3 regions of the Lactococcus sp. S47 genome follow, and region 1 is predicted to be linked to each of the others. Evidence: predicted binding sites of a transcription regulator. Region 1 holds the regulator's gene; each other region holds the start of a gene.
What was found. The regulator NrdR, encoded in region 1, represses ribonucleotide reductase genes. The targets are predictions, from matches to a motif close to ACACNATATATNGTGT.
Positions count from the first base shown of each region.

Region 1 (3,287 bases):
TACTGAGGCTTTACGAACAAATCATTTTTTGTCAGGAATCATTGAAGAAATGCGTCAACAAGTTCCCGAAATCAAAAATGAAGAGGTCGTAGTCGTTCATGGCGATGTCAATCATAAAAATTGGTTAGTGGATGATAATTCAGGAAAAATTTATTTAGTAGATTGGGATACCGTCTTTTTATCAGATTCAATGGTTGATATGGCACATGTTTTATCACATTATATTAAACCAAATAACTGGTCTTTGTGGTTGATGACATCTGGTGTTAGACCTCGTTCAGATATTATGGATAAAGTGGCTTGGTATGGAAAACTTTCTTTTCTTCGCCAAATCTCTGAATATCTTTCTAGAGGAAAAATGAAAGAAGTGAATCAAGAAATCTTGGGACTTCGTAAATTTTGTGAATTATTTTAGTAAAAATAGGCTAGGGTTTGGACCTTCCTATTTTTTGGCTTATAATTGAATAATAAAAATAAAGAAATAGAAGATCACTTTTGCTGATTTTCTATCAAAAATTAAAAAATTGAGGTAAAAATTGCGCGTCAGAAATCGTAAAGGGGCAGGCGAAATGCTTGCTGAAAACGCACATATCGTAGTTGAAAATCCAGCGGACTTTAAAGGACGTTGGTCAGAACGTTTTGGAAATGATCATCCGATTCATATTGAAGTGGGTTGTGGAAAAGGAGCTTTCATCACAGGAATGGCAGCTCTTCATCCAGAAATAAATTACATCGCAATTGATATGCAATTATCAGTTTTATCTTATGCTTTAGATAAAGCAATTGAAGCAGATTTGCCAAACGTACAAATGATGCTTGTTGATGGAGCTGCTTTGAGTGAATATTTTGCTGATGGTGAAATTGACCAAGTCTATTTGAACTTTTCTGACCCTTGGCCAAAAGGACGTCATGAAAAACGTCGTTTGACTTATAAATCTTTTCTTGCAACTTATGAAAAGATTTTACGTCCTGAAGGTGAAATTCATTTCAAAACTGATAATCGTGGATTGTTTGAATATTCTTTAGTTTCTTTAGCTAACTATGGTATGGAACTTAAAAAAGTTTGGTTAGATTTACACCAAGACGAAGAATTTGCACCTCAAAATGTAATGACCGAGTATGAGCAAAAATTCTCACAAAAAGGTCAAGTAATTTATAGATTAGAAGCAAAATTTTTGCCTAAGAAGTAAATAAGTTGCTTTCTGTCATTAAAACTAATGAAAAAAATTATTGACAGAATAAGAAAGTCTAAACCAATTTTCTGTCAGTAAAATTAATAAGAATTTATTATCTATTAAGGAGAATAAAATGAGATGTCCAAAGTGTTCTTCTGAAGAATCAAAAGTTGTTGATTCAAGACAAGCCGAAGATGCTATTCGCCGTCGTCGTGTTTGTGAATCATGTGGTTTTCGCTTCACAACCTTTGAACGTATCGAAGAAATGCCCCTTTTAGTCATCAAAAAAGATGACAAACGTGAACCCTTTAATCGTGAAAAAATTGTTCGTGGTTTAGTTCGTTCAGCATACAAACGCCCAGTATCAAGTGAAGATATTGAAACAACAGTTGCAAATGTTGAAAGAAAAATTCGTCAACTAGACAGTAATGAAGTTGAATCAGATGTTATTGGTGAATTTGTGATGCAAGAATTAGCTGAATTGGATGATATCACCTATATCAGATTTGCCAGCGTCTATCGTTCATTCAAAGATGTCAGTGAATTAGAAGAGCTCCTTAAAAATATTACCAAAAAATAAATCCGTCAGTAAAAAGTGACTGAATAAGGAGCATTTTATCGGCAGATAAAAGAAAGATCAGCTCGCTGAACTTTCTGTCAGTAAAAAGTGAGGAAAAAAATGAGAGCAGGAGATTCATTTACAATGCTTAATCGAGGAAAGACTAGCTTTGACGCTGAGGCTTTTCGTCTGCTCTATTTACCAATCATTGGCACGGATGCCTTTGCGCTTTATCAGTTAATGCTAAGCTTCTCTACTGGAAGAATTTCTCACTTTTTGGAATATCTAAATCTCGGCCTCAATCCTTTTATTGAAGCATTAGATAAATTATCTGGCTTATCATTAGTTCGGGTTTATGATGATCATACCAGTCTTTATCTTGAAGTAAAAAGTCCGCTAAATTTTGAAAATTTCCTTGCAGATGATTTTTATAGACAACTTTTGATTTCAAGAATTGGTGAAAATCGAGTAGCTGCTTTAGCTAAAAGAATGGAACCAAAAGGAAAAGAAATTTCCAAGAAATTTCATGAAGTTTATAAAGTTAGTTTTGACTCACAAGCTCAACAAAACCCTTCAAATACAAATGAACGTTTTGATATGGGGGCCTTTAAAAGTATTATGGAACGTCAAGGCTATCATTTAAACAATGAAAATCAAGACTCCTTAACGCTCTATTCACTAGCAGAAAAATTTGAACTCAATTGGTACGAATTATTCAAGCAAGCAGAAAAAACAGCCAATGCTGATAAAACTTTGAACATGAATAATTTGATGAGAAGTCTTTCAGGAGCTAGCCAACCGCAACCAGCACTTTCAGCTTTTCCTAAAGCATTTGCCGATTTGATTGTCATCAGTAAATCTCATGAACCAGATGATTTCATCCGACAGATAAAAGCGCAAGCTGGAGGCTTTGTCAGTTCGGAAGAACATAAGCTTTTAACTAATTTAAGTCGCCAAAATTTGCCAGCAGAAGTCCAAAATATTTTGATTCACTATGTTTTAGTACAGCAAAAAAATGCGTCGTTAAATCCAAATTTTGTAAATGCATTAGCCAACGACTGGATGAGAAATGAAGTATTTACAGCTGAAACAGCGGTAAAACGAATTTTGGAACGAGAAGAATTAGTTGCTGCTAAAGCAAAAACTGGAGCTGAAAAAAGACCAATGAAAATCAAAAAAGAAGCACCAAAATGGTCAAATCCAGATTATGAAAATAAGACAAGCCAAGAAGAACTTGCAAAACTTGAGAAAATAAGGCTTGACTCTCTCAAAAAACTGAAAGGAGAGCAAAATTAATGGAATCTATCGGAGACATCTTAGGAAAACGTCAAGACATCCGTGAAAATTTTGAAAAATTAGTCGCAGAAGTATTAAAAAATGCTGATGTGCAAGCTTTTATTGCCCAACATCAAATGACTTCTGACGAAATTCAACGCTCTTACTCCAAGTTTTATGAATACGTTCGTGAGCATGAAAAATTTGAAAAAGGTGAAAAACGGGCAGCTGATGGTTATGAACCTGTTTTAATCATGAATCACGGCTATGCTGATGTT
Region 1 covers NZ_JACVUB010000006.1:111,055-114,341, reverse strand. Annotated here, with positions in the region: gene IAE52_RS07710 (phosphotransferase family protein) at 1-415, shown strand, start outside; gene trmB (tRNA (guanosine(46)-N7)-methyltransferase TrmB) at 537-1,190, shown strand; gene nrdR (transcriptional regulator NrdR) at 1,309-1,755, shown strand; gene IAE52_RS07695 (replication initiation and membrane attachment family protein) at 1,855-3,030, shown strand; gene dnaI (primosomal protein DnaI) at 3,030-3,287, shown strand, end outside.

Region 2 (3,287 bases), on a different contig from region 1:
GGGCATTTACGACTGAAGATCCAACACCATGGAGTCCACCAGAAGTTTTATAACCCCCTTGACCAAATTTACCACCTGCGTGCAAAATAGTAAAAATTACTTCAACAGTTGGAATACCCATGGCGTGTTTCCCAACTGGCATTCCCCGTCCTTCATCTTCTACTGATAAAGAACCATCAGCATTAATGGTCACCGAAATTCTGTTACCAAAGCCAGATAAAGCTTCATCAACCGCATTATCTACAATTTCCCAAACCAAATGGTGCAAACCAGTTCCGTCAGTTGATCCAATATACATTCCTGGACGTTTTCTGACAGCATCCAATCCTTCAAGAACCTGAATCGCACTGTCATCATAGTTATTAATATCTATTACCATTTATTTCCCTCTCATCGAAAGCCTATATCTTCTATCTAAATCATTATTTTTTTATCCACAATGAGCTAATAAAAAATATTCATCTTGATTATTGTACCTTGTTCAGAAAGCTTTGTCAAAGGACTGCTGACAATTTTTTCATCTAATAGTAAGAATTTTTCCAAAAGTAAGTGAAGATGTTTCAATATTGTCAGTAATCTTTATTAAAAATATGATATAATTGTACAGTTAAAAGAGATTATCGATTTTAAACGAAATAAACTTCGGAGAACTTATGCTTACTATTATTCTTCTTCTCATTGCCAGCTATCTTTTAGGGGCAATTCCATTCGGCTTATGGATTGGCAAGATTTTTTTCAAAAAAAATCTCCATGACTATGGCTCAGGAAATACTGGAACAACCAATACTTTTAGAATTCTAGGTGTAAAGGCAGGAATTTCAGTTTTTGCTTTTGACTTACTAAAGGGGACACTTGCTACTCTTTTACCCCTTTTCTTCCATATCAATGGTGTTTCACCTCTAATTTTCGGTCTTCTTGCTGTCATTGGACATACTTTTTCAATATTCGACCGCTTTAAAGGTGGTAAAGCTGTTGCAACTTCTGCTGGTGTGATTCTTGGATTTAGTCCGCTCTTCTTAATTTACCTTCTTGTTGTCTTTATCATTGTCCTATGGCTTTTTAGCATGATTAGTCTCTCTAGTGTGATAGGTGCTGTATTTGCTTTATTGGGAATTCTTATTTTCCCTAGCATCGGATTTATTCTTACTTCCTACGACCTTTTATTCTCAATTATTATTTTTGTTTTAGCAATTATTATTATTTTACGACATAGAACAAATCTCAAAAGAATCAAAAATCATTGCGAATCCCTTGTCCCATTTGGTTTAAACTTATCAAAACAAAAAGAAAAATAGCACAATATGTTGTGTTATTTTTATAATTTTACATAATTCAACACAATATCTAGTATCTTTAATTTGACTAGATATTTTTTTTACGATAAAATAAGACTATAAAAAGTCGAGAAAAAGTCAAAGACTTTTTACTCTCACTAATAAAATACGTTTGTCCTCAAAGGAGATTTAAAATGGTTACAGTCTATTCTAAAAACAATTGTATGCAATGCAAAATGGTCAAAAAATGGCTCTCAGAACATGAAATTGCCTTCGATGAAATCAATATCGATGAACAACCTGAATTTGTTGAAAAAGTGATTGAAATGGGATTTCGTGCTGCACCTGTCATTACTAAAGATGACTTTGCCTTCTCTGGTTTCCGTCCTAGCGAATTAGCAAAGTTGGCTTAATATGAAACTTGCTTATTTCAGTGTGACTGGGCAAACACGTCGCTTTGTTTCCAAAACAAACTTACCAAATGTCGAAATCAGTCCTGACGATGATATAGAAATGAATGAACCTTTTCTTTTGATAACGCCAAGTTATGCCGAAGAATCTCCAACTGTTTCTAAATCAATAGATGTTATGGACCCTGTTTTTGACTTTATGGCTTATAATGATAATTATAAACATTGTCTAGGAATTATTGGTACAGGAAATCGTAATTTCGCAGGTATTTATATTTTTACTGCTAAAGAACTTTCTGCAAAATACCAAATTCCGCTTTTATATGATTTTGAGTTTAATGGTACACCAGCCGATGTTGCTGCTGTCGAAAAACTCGCTACACAGCTTGACAAAGGAGCGAAAGTCACCTTCAAAAATCCGCTGTGATTTTATGGCTTCACCCTATTGAGTGAAGCCTCTTTATTTTTAACTTTTTATTTCTATTAATTAGTTTGAACTTATTATAATATTAGAGTTCATCCCTCTGTTCTTTATGGTTGAACGCTTTAAGAAAGGTCACTTATGTCTCTAAAACAACTTAAAGATGTAACTTATTTCAAGCTTAATAACGAGATTAATATTCCCGTTAATGGTAGCATTCCTCTTGCTAAAGATAAAGAAGCAATTACTGCTTTTTTTAAAGAAAATGTCGAACCTAATCGTTATGAAGCCGATACATATATCGATAAACTCAATTGGCTCGTTAAAGAAGAATATCTAGAAGCTGAGTTTCTTGAAAAATATAAACCCGAATTCATTACCAATCTTCGTAAAGAATTGAGTAAATTTGAATTTCATTTTGATTCATTTATGGCTGCTTACAAATTTTATAATCAATATGCCATGAAAAACAATGACGGTTCTCTCTATCTTGAAGATTTTGAAGACCGTGTGTTAATGAATGCTTTATACATGGCTGACGGCGATGAAAAATTAGCTAATAATCTTGCTTTTGCAATGATTAATCGTCGTTATCAACCTGCGACTCCGACTTTTCTAAATGCTGGACGTAAGCGTCGTGGTGAATTTGTTTCTTGTTTTCTTCTACAATTAACTGATGATATGAATTCAATTGGACGAACAATTAACTCTGCCTTGCAACTTTCTAAAAATGGTGGTGGTGTTGGTCTAAACTTGACTAATTTACGTGCTGCTGGTGCACCTATCAAAGGTTACGATGGAGTGGCAGCTGGTGTCGTTCCTGTCATGAAACTTTTTGAAGACGCCTTTTCTTATGCCAATCAATTGGGGCAACGTCAAGGTGCTGGTGTTGTTTATTTATCACTATTCCATCCAGATATTATGGAATTCTTGTCCACTAAAAAAGAAAATGCGGATGAAAAAATTCGTGTTAAAACACTCTCTCTTGGGGTTACTGTTCCTGATAAATTCTATGAATTGGTCAAAAAGGGAGAAACAATGTATCTCTTTGAACCATATTTTGTTGAAAAATATTATGGCAAACCTTTTGCCGAAGTGGATATCACAGCTGAATATGACAAAATGGTAGCCAATCCAGAAATTCGTAAAACACCGATTAATGCCCGTGAACTTGAACAAGAA
Region 2 covers NZ_JACVUB010000001.1:146,978-150,264, reverse strand. Annotated here, with positions in the region: gene parE (DNA topoisomerase IV subunit B) at 1-379, opposite strand, end outside; gene plsY (glycerol-3-phosphate 1-O-acyltransferase PlsY) at 654-1,295, shown strand; gene IAE52_RS00700 (redoxin NrdH) at 1,469-1,687, shown strand; gene nrdI (class Ib ribonucleoside-diphosphate reductase assembly flavoprotein NrdI) at 1,689-2,111, shown strand; gene nrdE (class 1b ribonucleoside-diphosphate reductase subunit alpha) at 2,247-3,287, shown strand, end outside.
Region 2: a site for NrdR is predicted at 1,336-1,351, ahead of IAE52_RS00700 (redoxin NrdH). Genes of this name have one in related genera too.

Region 3 (3,287 bases), on a different contig from region 1:
TTTGGGTCCGTTATTTAAATAAAGTGATTCAACGGGACAAAATTTTACTTTCAAAAACAGATATTGATTATTTAATGAGTTCTGAAGAATTAACTTCTTTTCAACGCGTTTTTCTTGAACTCGCGCTTGAAAAAGAAACAACACCTTGGGAAATGACTGTTGGCATGTCTGAACCGACTCAATCGATTCATCTTCAGTCTGTTTTAAAAGAATTAAAAAAAGAATGAATTAACTTTCATTCTTTTTTTATTTTATAAATTACAATTTATTTAATACGAAGATATTGACCAATTAAAATGGTATCACTTGATAAATGATTCCAAGCCTTAATTGAAGCAATTGGGCTACCAGATTTTTGTGAAAGTCCCCAAAGCGTATCTCCTTTAACAACCTTATGGATAGAGGTATTTGAAGCTGCAGAAGAGTTAGAAGTTGAACTCGTAGAGGCTGAGCTTGAACCTGTTGAAGAACTTGAAGAACCGGCAGATTGTGAAACAATCAAGTTTTGTCCAATGAAAATTGTATCAGAATTCAAATGATTCCAACTCTTGAGTTGAGCAATCGTCGTTTTATATTTGACAGAGAGTCCCCAAAGCGTATCACCAGATTTAACCTTAATCGTCGTCTGTGAAGCTGGTTTGGCAGGAGTGACCGAAGTAGTAGGCGTTGTAGTTCCGGCAGAATTTCCTGAAGAAGTTGAACTATTTGTATTAGACGAAGAACTTGAAGTTGTCAATACAAGCTTTTGCCCAATATAGATGACTGTACTTTTAAGATTGTTTGCGCTTTGAATTTGAGCAACACTAATTCCATATTTTTGCGAAATTCCCCAAAGTGTATCGCCAGATTTAACTGTATAAGTGGTTGAGCTTGTATTTGAATTATTATTGGTATTTGTAGCTGTTGAACCACCGGAATTAGAAGTACCAGCAGAAGAAGCACCGTCAAAACGAGTCAAATTATATTGAGAAATAATTCGATTCAGGGAAGCACCATAATTAGGGTCAGTTGCATATTTTCCTGTTAAAGCTGCGGTTGCAGCTTGATAGGTTGCCGCGTTTGCTCGCCAAGCTTTAGCATAATAAGGACCATTTCCAAAGTTTGTAGTTTTTAAAACATAAGCATTATCTTGGAAACTTTGATTAAAGGAAGGATAAACCCTAAATGGCATATCTTTTGTGACCCATTTACCATTGAGATATTCTTGAGTTTTAAAAACAACGCTTTTTCCTTGATAAGTTCCTTGAATACCGAATAAATTATAATAGGGGGCACGAGAAAGTTGGCTTGAACCCCAGTTACTTTCCAAAATAGCTTGAGCAATCATAACTGAAGGATAAAGACCATTACTATCGGCAACTGGTTTTGCTGATGCAGCAATACTTTCAATAAAAGCTTCTGTCGAATTGGTTGCAGCCTGAACCATTGGGCTTGTTTGTTGGAGCAAAAGCTCGTGAGTGGTCGTCAAAGTTCCTGCAATGAGAACAGCGCCAGCAAATTTGGTCGCTGGTTTATAAAAAGCCAGTGGTTTTTTGGCTTTCTTTTTTAAATGTCTATTTTTAACTTTAATACGAGAAACTGGCATAAATAATTCCTTTCCTGAAAATACAGAATAAAATAAGTACTACCCTATTTTACCACGGTTAATGGAAGAAAAAGATGACAATTATGTGGCGGTTTGTAAACGTTTTTTATTTAATGTTTTATATTGGCTAGAAAATGTGAGAATTTAGATAAAAAATCTGATTTAAGACGCAATGATTACATTTTAAATACAAAGAGATTATATTTTGCTTTGCGAAATTGAGAAAAGGGAATGAAAACAAGCAACACAAGATATTGTGTGTGTTTACATAATTTAACCTATATATTGTGTCATTTTCGAGAATTTGATAAAATAGATGATGTAATTGAAGAGGATGGTTAATATGAAAAGTGAAGTAAAATATCAAGATGTAACACTAGAAGAAATTAATGTGATAAAGCGTGACGGACGCTCAGTGAAATTTAACAGTGAGAAAATTTTTGATGCTTTGACTAAAGCGGCTAAAAAAGTCGAACTGACAGATATGTCGGTTCTTTCAGAACTTACTGACAGAGTAGTCAGTGAAATCTTTACTCGTTTTTCTGAAAATGTCAAAATTTATGAAATTCAATCGATTGTTGAGCAAGAACTCCTTGAGTCTGGTGAAACTCAATTGGCTGAAGAATATATCTCTTATCGTGCTAACCGTGATTTGGCCCGTACCAAAGCAACGGATATCAATTTCACGATTGAAAAATTAATTAATCGCGACCAAACTGTCGTTAATGAAAATGCCAATAAAGATTCTAACGTTTTCAATACTCAACGTGATTTGACAGCTGGTGCGGTTTCCAAAGCAATTGGTTTGAAACTTCTTCCGCCACATGTGGCAAACGCTCACCAAAAGGGTGATATTCATTATCATGACCTTGATTATAGTCCATTTACTACAATGGCTAACTGTTGTTTGATTGACTTTAAAAATATGTTTGAAAATGGTTTTAAACTTGGAAATGCGCAAGTAGATTCGCCAAAATCAATTCAAACAGCAACTGCGCAAGCCAGTCAAATCATCGCTAATGTGGCTAGTTCACAATATGGTGGTTGTTCATTTGACCGTGCCGATGAAGTATTGGCGCCTTACGCGAAATTAAATTATAAAAAACATTTAAAAGAAGCACAAAAATGGATTGATGGTGCTGAAAAACAAGAAGCTTATGCTCGTGAAAAAACAGCCAAAGATATCTATGATGCAATGCAATCTTTAGAATATGAAATTAATACTTTGTTTACTTCAAATGGTCAAACGCCTTTTGTAACAGTTGGTTTTGGTCTTGGAGACGATTGGTATGCGCGTGAAATTCAAAAAGCAATTTTGAATGTCCGGATTGGTGGTTTAGGTTCAGAACACCGTACTGCTATTTTCCCTAAATTAATTTTCACACTCAAACGTGGACTTAACCTCGAAGTAGGGACACCAAACTATGACATCAAAGAACTTGCGCTTGAATGTTCAACAAAACGGATGTACCCTGATATTTTGAGCTATGATAAAATTGTTGAATTAACAGGTTCATTTAAAGCTTCAATGGGTTGTCGTTCATTCTTGCAAGGCTGGAAAGATGAAAATGGGAATGACGTGACTGCTGGACGTAATAATCTTGGAGTTGTTACAGTTAACCTTCCACGTATTGCTCTTGAAGCCGCTGGAAATAAAGAAAAATTCTGGGAAATCTTCAATGAAAGAATTGAAATTGCTCAT
Region 3 covers NZ_JACVUB010000002.1:211,090-214,376, reverse strand. Annotated here, with positions in the region: gene IAE52_RS03470 (hypothetical protein) at 1-227, shown strand, start outside; gene IAE52_RS03465 (LysM peptidoglycan-binding domain-containing protein) at 266-1,585, opposite strand; gene nrdD (anaerobic ribonucleoside-triphosphate reductase) at 1,929-3,287, shown strand, end outside.
Region 3: a site for NrdR is predicted at 1,830-1,845, ahead of nrdD (anaerobic ribonucleoside-triphosphate reductase). Genes of this name have one in related genera too.